DNA from 4 places in the Gordonia crocea genome. Region 3 is predicted to be linked to each of the others. Evidence: predicted binding sites of a transcription regulator. Region 3 holds the regulator's gene; each other region holds the start of a gene.

Region 1 (3,762 bases), 260 kb from region 3:
CCGCGACCTCGGTCTGGTCATCGTCTGGGACGACGGCGATCCAAGCCTGGACGAGCCGCGTGCGCCCTATCCGCATCCGCGGGAGGTCGCGGTGCTGCGCAGTCACCAGCAGCAGTGCGGCCTGTTGATCGGCGGCTATGCCCGCACGGCCGAGGCGCAGGCCCTCGTCGAGGCGGACTGGGCACATGATTTGGTGGCGGATCGGGCGACGGTGCGCCGTGCCGGGGCCAGGGTGCAGGCGCTTGCCGAGGAGAACCGGGCCGTCGGCAACGACCCGCTCGTGCGGTTGGCCCGGGTGCCAGAGTTCGCCTTCCGACTGGCGCGCGCCAGCCTCGACGCCGGACAACCGGTGCTGATCAGCGTGCCCCGACGCGGCTATCTGCCGTCGCTGGCCTGTGCCAAGTGCCGCACCCACGCCCGCTGTCGGCACTGCCACGGGCCGCTGGCCATGGCGCCGGACCACTCGGTGTCGTGCCGTTGGTGCGGGCGCGCGGACCCCGCGCCTCGGTGTGCGGCCTGCGGTTCCACCGAGATCCGGGCGCGCACCATCGGCGCGGCCCGCACCGCGGAGGAACTGGGGCGGGCATTCCGCGGGGTGCCGGTGGTGACCAGCGATGGGGCGCGCCGCGTCGACCTCATCGCCGACGGGGCACGGCTGGTCGTCGCGACCCCCGGGGCCGAGCCGATCGTCGACGGCGCCGGGTATGGCACGGTCATCGCGGTCGACACCTGGGCGCAACTGGACCGGGAGGACCTGCGCGCCGACGAGGACGCCGCCCGGCATTGGTTCGCCATCGCGGCCCTGGCCAGACCAGCCGTCGACGGCGGGAACGTCGTGCTGCTGGCCGACAACGATCTTCCCGTCGTGCAGGCGCTCGTGCGGTGGGACCCGGTTGGCTTCGCCGCCGACCAGCTTTCCGCCCGCGCCGAATTGGGCTTTCCGCCGGCGGTGACCATGGCAGCCGTCGATGGGACGCCGGGTGCGGTGCGGGCCTTCGTCGATGCCCTCGAACTCCCCGACGGCGCGAGCGTCTTGGGGCCGGTCCCGCTACCGCCCGGCGTGCGCGGCCCGGCGGGCGGGGAGCGCACCGACCGAGGCCGTTCCGTCGACGAGTACGAGCGGCTGCTGGTCCGGGTTGACCGGCGCCACGGGCGCGCGCTCGCCGCGGCGTTGACCGCGGCTCAAGCGCGCCGGGTCTCCGGAGGTGAGGCGGGCCCGCTGCGGGTCCAGGTCGATCCGTCGACGATCGGGTGATGACCGCGATCCCGCCGAAAGGCCACCCGATTCGGTAGTGGCGCAGGTCACACCGCGCTGGTAAACTGAACACCAGTTCGAATAGATCGGGCTAGTCGCAGTTCACGGGGGTGATTTCATGGTCGACGTCACACTCGGATCGGAGGAGTCACGGTTGCCAGGGTCCGGGTTGTCAGAGTCCGGGTTGTCGGAGTCGCCGTTGGAGTTGGCCAGGCTGATCGATGCGGCGGTGCAGAAGCTGTCGGCCGCGCCGCTGGGACTGATGACCGACGGCGACGTACTGGCCGCGGTGGAGTCGCTGGAGACGACCCGTCGGCGGATCGACGGTGTGGACGCGGCATTCTTCGTCGAGGTGAATGACCGCCAGGTCTTCCTGCGGACCGGACACGCCAAGCCGCGCGATTTCTACGCGCAGCATCTGCGGCTCGGTGCGACCGAAGCCAAGTTCCGGGAGCAGATCGCCGCGACGATCGGACGGTTGACCGCTATGACGGGGGAGAAGTTGGCACCCAAGCGCGAACGACTCGCCGAGGCCGTGGCCGCCGGCGAGGTCGGTGGACATCATGTCCGCGAGGTGGAAAAGGTCCTCGACAAGATCCCCGGTGCCGTCACCACCGAGGACACCGAGCTGGCGGTGGCGATGCTCAGCACCGCGGCCCGAGAAGTGATGCCCGAGGAGATCGGGAAGCTGGGCCAGCGGATCTTGGCCCACCTCGATCCCGACGGAACGTTGACCGACGATGTCGATCGGCGCCGGCAGCGCGGCATCACCATCGGCCGTCAAGACGCCCGGCTGATGTCGAAGATCTCTGGGTACCTGACCCCGGCGGTGCGCGCGAAGTTGGAAGTGTTGTTGGACAACTGGGCCAAGCCGGGGATGAACAACCCCGACGACGAAGACTCGCTGTCGGGGTCGGCGGCCCAATTGGGGACCCAGGACCGCGTCGTCGCGAGCGACGCGGCTGCCCGGGATCGGCGCACCCCGGCCCAGCGCAATCATGACGCGCTCGACAAAGGGTTGGACTGGTTGCTCGGGCGGGAAGCGTTCGGTTCGCCCGATCGGATTCCGGCGCAATTGGTGATCACCGTCGATGAGGCAGATCTGGCACGGCGGGCCGGAGTCGGGCTCACCGCGACCGGAACCCTCATTCCCGTCGGCGACCTCGTCGCGGTGGCCGCCGACGCGGTGCCCTGGCTGGAGGTGTTCAAGAACTCGACCCGCCAGGTCCTCGACTTCGGCCGTGGAAAGCGGATTGCGACCCTGGCCCAGCGGTTGGCGTTGTTCGGCCGGGACCGTGGATGCACCCGGCCACTCTGCACCGAGCCGTTCTCCCGCACGCAGGCGCACCACGCCGCCGCCGACTGGGCCGACGGCGGGCAGACCGATCTCGGCGATCTTGCCGCGGCCTGCGGGGCCGACAACCGCAATGTCGGTGACCGGCCGGGTCAATGGCAAACGCGGCCACTGACCGCCGGACCGGACGCCGGGCGCACCGGCTGGCGCCTGACCGGCAGTGACGGGCCCTGGCGGACCAACCCCGTCCACGACCCCGTCCACTCGCTGGGGCACCGTGCTGAACCGGCCCAGGCCGCCACCGATTCGGACCCACCCGCGGAACAGGAGGATCCCGCGGCGTTGCCGAACACCGCGGCCTCTCGCCCGGCCGGTGCCGCCTAGTATTGACCGAATGCGCGTCCTCTTTGCCGGCACGCCCGCTGCCGCGGTGCCCTCGCTCAGTGCTCTGCACGAGTCACCCGACCACGAGGTCGTCGGGGTGCTGTCACGTCCCGATGCGGTCTCGGGCCGCGGCCGCAAGGTCAGCCGCAGCGAGGTGGCGCGGCGAGCCGACGAACTGGGCATCGAGGTATTCACCCCGGAGCGACTCGTCGAGGGCGGTCAGGTCGTTGCCGAGGTCCAGGAGCAGCTGGCGCGCTGGGCGCCGGACTGTGCCGCCGTGGTGGCATACGGCGCGCTGATCCCGCCGGCGCTGCTCGTCCTCCCGGCCCACGGCTGGATCAACCTGCACTTCTCGCTGCTGCCGGCGTGGCGCGGTGCCGGGCCGGTCCAGGCTGCTATCGCCGCCGGTGACACGGTGACCGGTGCGAGTACCTTCCAACTCGAGGCCGGTCTGGACACCGGACCGGTCTACGGCACCCTCACCACCGATATCGGGCCCACCGACACCAGCGGCGAGTTGTTGGGCCGCCTGGCCGATTCCGGCGCCCGACTGCTCGTGGCCACGCTCGACGGCATCGAGGCCGGGGAACTCGCCCCGGTTGCCCAACCCGAGCACGACGTGTCGTATGCGCCGAAGATCACCGTCGACGACGCCCGCATCGTCTGGGACCGCCCGGCGCACATCGTCGACCGGCTGATCCGCGCGCACACCCCGGATCCGGGAGCGTGGGCCCTCCTCGAGGCCGGCGGCGCACAGACCCGGCTGCGCGTCGGGCCGTTGCGCCGCAATGTCGCGGGCGAACCGGCGGCACCGGCGTCGCTGCGCCCG
Region 2 (3,762 bases), on a different contig from region 3:
GGCGCGCGTGGCCGCATCGACGGTGTGGTCCTCGTGATAGTGGCTCAGGAGTAGCAAATCCGCCGGTGGCGGGTCGACGCCGACGGCACTGTCGAGCAGGACGGTGGCGTCTCGCCCGGTCACCATGATCGGATTTCCGTAGGGGTATCCGCCCGCGTGTGGCGACACCCAGCGCGTGACATTCGGTCCCAGTCGACGCTGTTCGGTGCCCATGTCCCCATCATGCCGTGCGATCGGGGGGTTCAGATCCGGGTTCGACCGCACTCACCAGCACCGCGTGACCCACCCGCACCGTCCGTTTCCCAATCGCCGATCGCGGTGAACACGCAGGTCTACCGTCATTCCAGCAGTTCAACCGGACTGCTCGTCACACGGACTTTGGAGCCAGTCATGCGCAAGATCCATCTCTTCTTCGCGACCGCCGGCGCGGTCGGTCTTATCGGCGCCATGGGCGCGTGTTCCAGCGATTCCGACAGCAACACCTCCGGGAACGCGATGAAGACCGGCGGCGAGGCCTCAGTCACCGTCGACGGCAAACCGTTGGAGATGTCATCGAAGACGGTCGTCTGCACCGAGAACGCCGGCAAGGTCGTCATCGCCATCGGCGACACGGCCGGCGGGGCAACCGCGGGGGTCGGGGCGACGCTGACGACGGGCGACAACCCGACGGTGGAAACCGTCGGGCTCGGTGTCACCAACGGCCAGGCACTCGGCTACGCCAAGGGCACGCCGGGCGGCGAGGCGAAGGCCACCAAAGACGGCAACACCTACACCATCACCGGCACGGTGACGGGAGTCGACACCGCCAACCCGATGTCGCCGGCGAAGAAGTCCTTCGAGATCAAGGTGACCTGCCCCTGATCACCTTCTGAGTCACACACTGAGCTGTGGTCCCGCACTGGGGCCACAGTTCAGTGCGTCGAGGGGCGGGTGCCGGCCCAGCCGTCGACTGTTCCACGCCTGATCGGTGTTGCCCAGGTCACACTATTGAGGTACACTGAACATATATTCGAGCATTCGGCGACGCGCGAGGGGGTGACCACCGATGACAGCACAGTTGACCAGCACTGGGATCGATCCGGGCGCCCTTCCCGATTCCCCACTCGCCCTGACCGAACTGGCCGACGCGGTGATCGCCAAACTGGCCGCCATGCCGCTGTCGCGGGCCGGGGACGCCGAGGTTCTGGCCGCGGTGGAGACCTTGGAGCGCGCCTGGCGGCGATCAGCGGCCGCCAATACCGCGTTGCTCGTCGAGGTCAGCGACCGCGACTTGTTCACCCGCACCGGCCACACCACTGTCAAGCGGTTCTATGCCCAACATCTACGACTGGGCCACGGCGAGGCCAAACGCCGCCTCATCACCGCCGAATCCATCGGCGTCTTCACCGCCATGACCGGCGACAAACTGCCCCCCAAACGCGAACCCCTCGCGGCGGCCGCGGCCGAGGGAACGATCTCGGCCGAGCACGTCATCGAAGTCGAATCGATCCTCGCCAAGATTCCCCGGTCCACCTCACCCGACGAGGTAGACACCGCCACCACCATCCTCGCCGGCTCCGCCGCCGAAATGGCGCCCGCCGACCTGCGGCCCCTCGGGCAACGCCTGCTGGCCCACCTCGACCCCGACGGCACCCTCGCCGACGACACCGATCGCCAACTCCGCCGCGGCATCACCATCGGCCGCCAAGACGGCCAACTCATGTCCAAGATCAGCGGCTACCTCACCCCGGCGCTGCGCGCGAAACTCGAAGTCCTCCTGGACAACTGGGCCGCCCCCGGGATGAACAACCCCGACGACCCGGAAACCCACACCGGATCCAAGGCCGACCTCACCGACGCCGACCGGACCTCCCTTGCCGAATCCGCCCGGCGCGACTCCCGCCTGCCCGCCCAGCGCAACCACGACGCCCTCGAACGCGGCCTCGACTGGATCCTCGGCCACCAGGCCCTCGGCCGGCCCCACCGCCTGCCCGCCGAACTCGTCATCACCATCGACGAGGCCGATCTGGCGCGCCGCGCGGGGGTCGCCCTGACCGCGACCGGCACGATGATCCCCACCAGCGACCTGATCTCCCTCGCCGCGGATGCCACACCGCACCTGGAGGTCTTCAAGACCCACACCCGCACCGTTCTCGACTTCGCCCGCAGCAAGCGCATCGCCACCAAAGCCCAGCGCCTGGCACTCTTCGGCGCCCATCACGGTTGCACCCGCCCCGGGTGCACCGAACCCTTCTCCCGTACCCAGGCCCACCATGCCGCGCAGGACTGGGCCCTCGGCGGCAAGACCGACGTCAACGACCTCACGCCGGCCTGCGGCCCCGACAACCGCAACGTCGGCACCAGACCCGGCCAATGGGAAACCGCCCCGATTCCCGCCGGCCCCCGAGAAGGACGGACCGGTTGGCGGCTCACCGGCAGCGATCATCCCTACCGGACCAATCCGCTCAACCACCCCCGCGCTGCCCAGTGCCCCGCACCCCCGGATTCCGGGAGAACCGGACCTACGCGCACACCCCGGCCGACGATGTACCGCACCCGGCCACACCACCGGCCGCCACCGGAGTCACCGGTCGAAACAGCGCTGACCCGCCTCCTCGTCGACATTGCGTGAGCGGTGCGCGCACTCTGGACGGGTTGACGCGGCTAGCTGTGGCCGATCCGGGCTTGCAGCTCGGTAATCGCGGCACCGAGTTGGCCGGTCGCCAACAGGCCGGGGCCCAACGGTCCCGACGAGTCCGTGCCGACCTCCGGCAACTGCCGCAGAATCGCCCGCTCCGCGTCCGCGAGCTGCGCCATCTGCCACGCGATCTCGTCGGCCACCGCCTCGGGATTCTCCGGATTGGCCAGGGCGACCGCCTTGGCCGCGTAGGCCGCCGCCCCCAGCGCATGGGCGCCCATGTGGGCGACCGCCGAGGCTTGGGCGACGGATCGGGCCGCAGCGGCACCGGCCGGCGTCGTGGCGGCTTTGGCCGCGGTCGCCGCAACGAGGCGTTTGCGAATCTCCTGGGCCGTCACGCCCTCGCCCGCGCTGTAGGCCCGTGTCCGTTCGACCGCGTCACGGATCTGGGCGCGCGAATCCGCGTCGGCGTCGAACAGCGGCACCACCCGCTCGGCACAGGCCAAAGCCCACCGCGCCACGGTGCGCCGCTCGTCCTCGCTCAGGGTTTGAACCGAGACCATCGGCCACCTCCGCTTCCACCGTCCCCCTGGACCACCGCGACGACACTAACCCCGCACCGCGACCGGCGTCGACGGAATCCCACCGCCGACGACGCCGGTGCCGTTGAATGGCTGGTGTGACTGCGCCCTTGCGAAACACGGCAACGCGGCGTCGCCTGAACGAGTGGGCGGCACGGCATTTGACCGACGCCCAGCGCGCCGACCGACACGCCGCCATCCTGCCGACGCCGCTGGCCAAACCGACGTTCTACGCCGACCCCGGCGACCTCGCCGGCTACGCGCCCGGCGAGATCATCCGTACCGAGGTCGTCCGGCCCCGAATCCCCTTGCCCGGGACGGTGGTTCACCGGTTCATGGTGCGCTCCACCGACACCGCCGGCAACGCGGTCCCGGTGACCGCCACCCTGATCGAGCCCACCCGGCCGTGGCCCGGCGACGGGCCACGCCCGGTGGTGGTGCGTAACCAACCGATCAACTCCCTCGGGCTGAAGGCGGCACCGTCCTACCGGATCGCGCATCGCGCCTATGTCGACGTCCCGCCACTGCTGCCGCTGCTGCTGGCCCGCCGGTATGCCGTCCTCA
Region 3 (3,762 bases):
CTGCGGATCACGGTTCCCGGCGGTCGGGTCGAGGTGGCCATCGCCGACGGCGGCCGGTCCTCGACGCTGCGCGGGCCGTCCCGGCTCGTCGCGCGGGGCGAATTGTTCGACGGGGCGCTGCGCTGAGCCTCGTCGGGCCGGCCCGAAAACCCAGGTGCGCCCGTCGGGGCGCCGGTGCGATCATTGAAGGCCTATGACTGAACACGAATCCCGATCGGCCGCCCCGACCACCGGCGAACTGGCACTCGACGACCGCGCATCCCTGCAGCGCGTGGCGGGGCTGTCCACCGAGCTCACCGACGTCACCGAGGTCGAGTACCGCCAGCTACGCCTCGAACGCGTGGTGTTGGTCGGCGTCTGGACGTCGGGGACGGCCGCACAGGCACAGGCGAATATGGCGGAGTTGGCGGCGCTGGCCGAAACGGCGGGGTCGCAGGTCCTCGACGCCGTGATCCAGCGGCGCAGCAGCCCCGACGCGGCGACCTACATCGGTTCGGGTAAGGCCGGCGAACTCCACGACTTGGTCGTCGCGACGGGCGCCGACACCGTGATCGCCGACGGCGAGCTGACACCGGCGCAGTTGACCGCGCTGGAGAAGATCGTGAAGGTCAAGGTCATCGACCGGACCGCGCTGATTCTGGACATCTTCGCCCAACACGCCACCAGCCGTGAGGGCAAGGCGCAGGTGTCGCTGGCCCAGATGGAATACATGCTGCCGCGCCTGCGTGGTTGGGGTGAGTCGATGTCGCGCCAGGCCGGTGGACGCGCCGGCAGCAATGGCGGCGTCGGCCTGCGCGGCCCGGGTGAGACGAAGATCGAGACCGACCGCCGCCGGATCCGGGAGCGGATGGCCAAGCTGCGGCGCGAGATCCGCGCGATGAAGACCGCGCGGACGGTGAAACGCCTCGAGCGCCACCGCAGCGGTGTCCCGACGATCACCGTCGTCGGATACACCAACGCCGGGAAGTCGAGCCTGGTCAACGCGATGACCGGATCGGGTGTCCTGGTGCAGAACGCCTTGTTCGCGACGCTGGACCCGACGACACGCCGCGCGCGCCTGGACGACGGTCGCGAGGTGGTCTTCACCGACACGGTCGGATTCGTCCGCCACCTGCCGACCCAACTCGTCGAGGCCTTCCGGTCGACCTTGGAGGAGGTCGCCGACGCCGACCTGCTGATCCACGTGGTCGACGGGGCCGAGGCATTCCCGCTCGACCAGGTCGCCGCGGTACGCACCGTGTTGGCCGAGGTACTCGAGGAGAGTGGTGACGGTGCCGCCGCGCCACCGGAGCTGTTGGTGGTCAACAAGATCGACGCGATGGACGGTCTGGCGCGCGCGGAACTGGCGGCAGCGCTGCCGGGGGCGATCTTCATCTCCGCCCGAACCGGGGAAGGCCTCGACGGGCTCTTCAACCGGGTCCGCGACGAGGTGGGCCGCCACGACGTCGAGATCTTCGTCGATGTGCCGTTCGACCGTGGCGACGTCGTCTCGCGGATCCATGCCGACGGCGAAGTCCGATCGACCGAGCATCACGCCACGGGGACGAAAATGAGGATCCGCGTGCCCGCCGCGCTCGCCGGGGAACTCGAGGAGTTCACCCGGACCGGCGGCTGAGGGGTCGTCAGATCCGGCGCATCACCGTCACGACCTTGCCGAGGATGACGGCGCGGTCGCCGGGGATCGGCTCGAACAGCGGGTTGTGCGGCATCAGCCACACGTGGTCGGCGTCGCGCTTGAACGTCTTCACGGTGGCTTCGCCGTCGATCATCGCGGCGACGATGTCGCCGTTGTCGGCGACGTTCTGCTGCCGGACCACCACCCAGTCGCCGTCACAGATCGCGGCGTCGATCATTGATTCGCCGATGACGCGCAACAGGAAGTGGGTGCCGTCCCCGACGAGTTCGCGGGGGAGTGGGAAGACGTCTTCGACGGCCTCCTCGGCGAGGATGGGGCCGCCCGCGGCGATCTGTCCGAGGACCGGCACGTACGTCGGTGCGGGCATCCCGTCGGTCCCGGCCGCGGCGCCTCCGGGCGGCGGCTGGTTCTTGTCCGGCGCGACGTTCACCGCGCGTGGTCGGTGGGGGTCGCGCTTGAGGAGGCCCTTGGTCTCCAGGGTGCGCAACTGGTAGGCCACCGATGAGGTCGACACCAGGCCGACGGCGTCGCCGATCTCGCGGATGCTCGGCGGGTAGCCGCGCTCACGGACCGACTTGCGGATGACTTCCAGCACGTCGCGCTGGCGCTGGGTCAGGGTTGCCTCGACGGCCGCCGGTGAGTCGGTCAGGCCGGCCTGCGGCTTCTTCTTGGCCATGGTTTCTCCTGTTCTCGGTTGAGCCCCACGGTAGCGAAACAAACCGACAGTTTCAAACATTTGTTCGACGTGTCGCGAGACTTTGTCAGACGGGCGTGGTAGAACTTCGAACATCAGTGCATCGAACGTACGAACGAGGAGATCGAAGATGAGCGCATCGGTGATGTACCGCCCGGGCCACCCGCACCACGCCGTTCCGACGTCGCGGCCGATCGCCGCGGCGGGCCATCGGCAGCGTGTGGTCCAGCCGCACCGCGGGCCCGCCCGGTCGGAGGGCCGGGCGCTGCGTGGGCCGCGCGACACGCGGCTGCCCGCACCCCGCCCGGGCCGGGGCAGCGAGTGCACCGGACCGGCCCATGGCCGTCCGCGGGTCGCACGGCCGGCGCCGGACAGCCGGGTGTTCGCCCGGCGCAAGGCCGCCGCGGCCATCCTGGTGGGCGCCGCGCTGGCCGGGCTGGTGTGGCTGTTCGCCATCGTCGGCGGAAACTACGAGGCGGCGTCGGCGCCGGCTCCGGTCGCCACGTCGGTTGTGCATGTTCGCGGCGGCGAGACGCTGACGGCAGTCGCGGCCCGGATCGCACCCGACATGCCGCGACAAGCAGTGGTGAACCAGCTGCGGGCGCTCAATTCGATGACCTCGCCGACGTTGACCGTGGGCCAGGCACTGGTCGTCCCGGTGTACCGCTGATCGGCGTTCGCCGGTGAGGGGCGCACCGGTATTGTTGGGGACATGCATTGCCCCTTCTGCAAGCACGAAGACACCAAGGTCGTGGATTCGCGCCTTGCCGACGAGGGGCAGGCGATCCGCCGCCGCCGTTCCTGTGTCGAGTGTGGCCGCCGGTTCACCACGGTGGAGTCGGCCGTGTTAGCCGTCGTCAAGCGCAACGGGGTGACCGAGCCGTTCAGCCGCGAGAAGGTCATGAAGGGGGTTCGTCGGGCCTGCCAGGGGCGGCAGGTCGACGAGGACGCCCTCGCCCAGTTGGCTGCGCAGGTGGAGGACGCGGTCCGTTCCTCGGGGTCGGCGGAGATACCCAGTCACGAGGTGGGATTGGCCATCCTCGGGCCGCTGCGCGATCTCGACGAGGTGGCCTACCTGCGCTTCGCCTCGGTCTACCGGTCCTTCGAGTCGCTCGACGACTTCCAGCGCGAGATCGACCTGCTGCAGGCCCATCGCGCCTGATTCCGTCAGGTGAAGGCGTCGAATGCCTTGAGCACTCGCTTTTCGGACACCGGATGGGCGGTGCCGAGCCGTTGGGCGAACAATCCGACGCGCAACTCTTCAACCATCCACTGGGCGTAGTCGTTGAACGGTTCGCGGCGGTGTTCGGGCAGCTGGTGGAGCCGTTGGTTCCACCGTTCGATGACGCGGTCGACGGCGGCGAGGGCGTCCCGGTCGCGGGCCGCACCGGTGTCGAGTGATTCGAGTCGGATGATCGCCGCCCGAAGGTAG
Region 4 (3,762 bases), 130 kb from region 3:
CGAAGTCCTCGAGGCGGTAGACGGCGAGGCTGTTGTCCTGGTTGCGAGTGACCATCACCCCTCCTGCCAATGCGTCTCGAAACTTCGCGGGCAGTGTGAGCCGCCCCTTGTCGTCCAACTTGGGCGTGTAAGTGCCGACGAGCCGCTGACTCGACATCTGACACCTCCCGCCCGCTGCTGGGTTTCGACGTCCGGTTCGCCTCACCCAGTGACCACACTCTACCCCACTTTCCACCACTTTCCACCCCAATCGCGCCACCGCTGCCCCACTGGCTAGCAAAAATGCAGTTCAAAGCGGTAAGTAGTATTGCGAGCCAGGGGCGGACACGCCGTGTCGCAGCTGATTCAGGCGGTTACCAGTGGGACTAGAGCGTTCTAAAGTGCCTGGTGATATGTAGCTACAGCACCCGGTGGTGGAATGTGGGGAATCGTCGGGTGACCCGGTGGGGCACCGTGGGGAAAGCCCACCCCCACGGCGGCCCGGGTTCCACAGACGACAAAAACCCGGGGCCGCGCATCGTGATGATGCGCGGCCCCGGGTGAGGTCTGCGGGCCGGTAGACCGGCCCTGGTCGCTACTCCTCGGTGAAGCGGCGGTTGAAGCGGTCTTCCATCCGCTCGGAGAAACTGCGCGCCGGCGCCGCCGGCCGAGTGGGCCCGGCACCGCCGTCGACCGACTTGAGTGACGGCTTGCCGCCGCGGAGCGCCAGCAATCCCGCGGCAAACATGACGAGGAAGCCGATGAGGCTCAGGATCGGGAACCCGCCGACGTGAACGCCCGCAACGATTCCGCCGACAAGAAGCGCGAGCCCGACGAGGAAGATCGCGACGGCCTGCAACCGCCGACGACTCGGCGCACGTCCACCGCGGTGCACGGTCGAGGCGAACTTGGGGTCGTCCGCATACAGCGCATTCTCAATCTGGTCGAGCATGCGCTGCTCGTGTTCGGATAGTGGCACCGCCCTGCCTCCTCAATCGTGCTGGTCACCTCCATGATACGAGGTGAAGCGCAGAACGACCACAATTCGCCGCCCGTTGCGCCCATTCGCGGGGACCAACCACGCCGATTCAGGCCGAACGTTGCTGGGACGGCGCGGCCAAGGGCGTCCGCCCCTGCTCATAATCGGCCAGCACCGCCTCGCCGATTGCCAGGAAAGCCGTGAGGCGCACGCGCATCCGCGCCACCACCGCCTGGTCGACATCGGTGACGAGCCCGGTCTCGATGCGGTGCCGGACCCCCGAGTGGGCGGCGAAGAACTCCGCCGCGGCGGCCAGGCCGCCGTCATCGGCCGTCGCGCGCGCTTGCGCGCCCAACCGAACCCAGGCGCTGCGCTGACCCCTCGGGGCCCGGCGGCGCGACTCCAGCACGGTGAGGATGGAACCGGCCGCGCGCAGCGACGCGAGGTAATACAGCCGCAACCGCTCGGCGTTGCCGGCCACGACATCCCCCTCGTCGGCGATCCGCACGGCCTGGTCGAGCAGGCGATGGGCATCGAGCACCACCCGGTGGTCGACCGCCGCGTTCGTCGTCGCCATCTCCCCTGCCACCTCCTTGCTCGCCCGTCTTCCGTCGGCGTCTTCCGCCGGCGTCTTCCGTCGGCGTCATCCGCTGTCACCCGGAACGTATCGGCTCGGTCGGACATTCCGGACCGCGGCGGATGCCCGGCCGGCGCCTCGGCTTCCCTCCGCGGCGCCGGCCGAACCCCGACGGCCGGTGGCGCCGGACCGGCCGAGTATCGAAACTATGTTCGATGTCATCGATGCTAGCGTGATCGTGCGGCGGGCTCAACCGCTGCTGCGACACAGGGAGAGATCAAGATGCCCAACGAGCCGGTCAGCGCACCGGTGGACGTGCGCGTGGTGCGGCTCTACGGCGGGGACTCCCACCGCTGGCTCGACCCGGCGCTCAATGTCTACGTCACGGCAATGGGCTATCCGCGCGGTATCGAGGCCCAGCGGCGCGCCCTGTGGCGCGACCACATCGCCCGGCCCGGGTGGAGCGCTTTCGGCGCGGTCGCCAGCCTGGACACCGATCGCACGGGCGGCACGTGGCTGCGCCGATCGACGACCGCCCACTCCCTGCACCAGCGCCGCCTCGACCCGGTCGCCGCCCGGGGCGAGACCCGCGCCGAAGTCCTCGTCGGCATCGCCTACGGCTATCGCGGCGCCCCCGATCAGTGGTGGAACCAGCAGCTCCGCACCGGCCTGCGCCAGGCGGGGTGCCCCGCCGACGAGGCCGCGCGCGTCCTGGCCGACTACTTCGAGCTCACCGAACTGCACGTGCACCCCGACGCCCAGGGTGGCGGCGTCGGCCAAGCACTGTTGAGCGCCCTGCTCGCCGACCGGACCGAGGCGCGGGTCCTGCTGTCCACGCCCGAGGTGGTCGGTGAGGCCAATCGAGCCTGGTCGCTGTACCGCCGCTTCGGCTTTTCCGACGTCTTGCGCAATTTCACCTTCGTCGGCGATCCCCGGCCGTTCGCCTTCCTCGGCCGCGAACTGCCGCTGCCGGTGGCCGGGCGCCAAACCCAGGACCCGGTCGGCCAGCGGTGAGCCGGGACTACGACGCGATCATCATCGGGGCCGGGCACAACGGGCTGATCGCCGCGGCCTACCTCGCCCGGGCCGGCCGCTCGGTCTGCGTCCTGGAACGCGACAGCATCCCCGGCGGCGCCGTCTCCACCGTCGAGCGGTTCCCCGGCTATGCGGTGGATCGCGGCTCGTCGGCGCACATCATGATCCGCCACACCCCGATCCTCGACGAGCTGGACCTCCCGCGTTTCGGGTTGCGCTACATCGACTGCGACCCCTGGGCCTTCGCGCCCGCCGAGAACGACGACGACGAGGCCATCGTCTTCCAGCGCGATCTCGCCGCGACGTGCGCCTCGATCGAACGGTCCTGCGGCCGGGCCGATGCCGACGCCTACGGCGCGTTCGTGGCCCGCTGGGCACCGCGGGCGCGCGCGACCATGGCGGCGTTCAACCGCGAGCCGACGCCGTCGCGGTTCGCCACCGTCTTCGCGCGCCCGGGCTGGCGAACGCCCAGCGCACGCCGCTCGGTGGTCGGCCGGCTGTCCTCGATGTCGCAGGACATGCTGGGCTCCGGCGACGCCCTGCTCGACCGGTGGTTCGATTCCGAGCGACTCAAAGCCGCGCTGGCCTGGTTCGGCGCACAATCCGGTCCGCCCACCGACCTGCCGGGCACCGCCCCCATGGTCGGCTTCGCCGCACTGATGCACGACATGCCACCCGGGCGGGCCGTCGGCGGCAGCGGCGCCCTCACCGCCGCCCTCGTCGCCCGCCTGCGCGCCGACGGCGGTGACCTGATCACCGATTCCGCCGCGGTCGCGCTGACGGCCACCGGCCGACAGTGGGAGGTGAGCAGCGCCGACGGGACGGTGCACCGGGCCCGGCACGTGGTGGCCGCCTGCCACATCACCACGACGCTCGGGCTCCTGCAGGCCGGGGGCTACCCGGCCGCCGACCTCGACCGCTGGCGCCGCTCGATCGTCGTCGGCAACGGGATCGGGATCGCCGTCCGGTTGGGCACCACCGCACTCCCGGACTATCGGGGCACGCCCGACGGACTGCCCGCCCACGGCCTGCACAGCGGGCTGGGTCTACTCACCTCGGATCGGGCCCATCTGCGCCGCGCCCACGCGGCCGCGGCCGTCGGTGAGCTCCCCACCCGCCCGGTCGCGCTCCCGATGGGATTCTCCGCACTCGACCCGTCCATCGCGCCGCCCGGGCGTCACCTGCTCAACGT

The links. The regulator LexA, encoded in region 3, represses DNA repair genes until DNA is damaged. The targets are predictions, from matches to a motif close to CGAACANNTGTTCG.
Region 1: the regulator LexA is predicted to act here: its motif matches at 1,322-1,335, upstream of nbrcactino_RS09755 (DUF222 domain-containing protein).
Region 2: the regulator LexA is predicted to act here: its motif matches at 999-1,012, upstream of nbrcactino_RS14270 (HNH endonuclease signature motif containing protein).
Region 4: the regulator LexA is predicted to act here: its motif matches at 1,737-1,750, upstream of nbrcactino_RS11575 (SAV_6107 family HEPN domain-containing protein).

The regions. Positions count from the first base shown of each region.
Region 1 is NZ_BJOU01000001.1:2,059,672-2,063,433, forward strand. It holds gene nbrcactino_RS09750 (primosomal protein N') at 1-1,255, shown strand, start outside; gene nbrcactino_RS09755 (DUF222 domain-containing protein) at 1,374-2,933, shown strand; gene fmt (methionyl-tRNA formyltransferase) at 2,944-3,762, shown strand, end outside.
Region 2 is NZ_BJOU01000011.1:21,283-25,044, forward strand. It holds gene nbrcactino_RS14260 (MBL fold metallo-hydrolase) at 1-126, opposite strand, end outside; gene nbrcactino_RS14265 (lipoprotein LpqH) at 391-861, shown strand; gene nbrcactino_RS14270 (HNH endonuclease signature motif containing protein) at 1,046-2,611, shown strand; gene nbrcactino_RS14275 (putative immunity protein) at 2,644-3,180, opposite strand; gene nbrcactino_RS14280 (lipase family protein) at 3,288-3,762, shown strand, end outside.
Region 3 is NZ_BJOU01000001.1:2,320,938-2,324,699, reverse strand. It holds gene dapF (diaminopimelate epimerase) at 1-126, shown strand, start outside; gene hflX (GTPase HflX) at 194-1,615, shown strand; gene lexA (transcriptional repressor LexA) at 1,623-2,312, opposite strand; gene nbrcactino_RS18195 (LysM peptidoglycan-binding domain-containing protein) at 2,461-3,000, shown strand; gene nrdR (transcriptional regulator NrdR) at 3,043-3,492, shown strand; gene hrpA (ATP-dependent RNA helicase HrpA) at 3,498-3,762, opposite strand, start outside.
Region 4 is NZ_BJOU01000001.1:2,452,067-2,455,828, forward strand. It holds gene mraZ (division/cell wall cluster transcriptional repressor MraZ) at 1-157, opposite strand, end outside; gene nbrcactino_RS11570 (SCO2097 family morphological protein) at 575-958, opposite strand; gene nbrcactino_RS11575 (SAV_6107 family HEPN domain-containing protein) at 1,068-1,535, opposite strand; gene nbrcactino_RS11580 (GNAT family N-acetyltransferase) at 1,845-2,549, shown strand; gene nbrcactino_RS11585 (phytoene desaturase family protein) at 2,546-3,762, shown strand, end outside.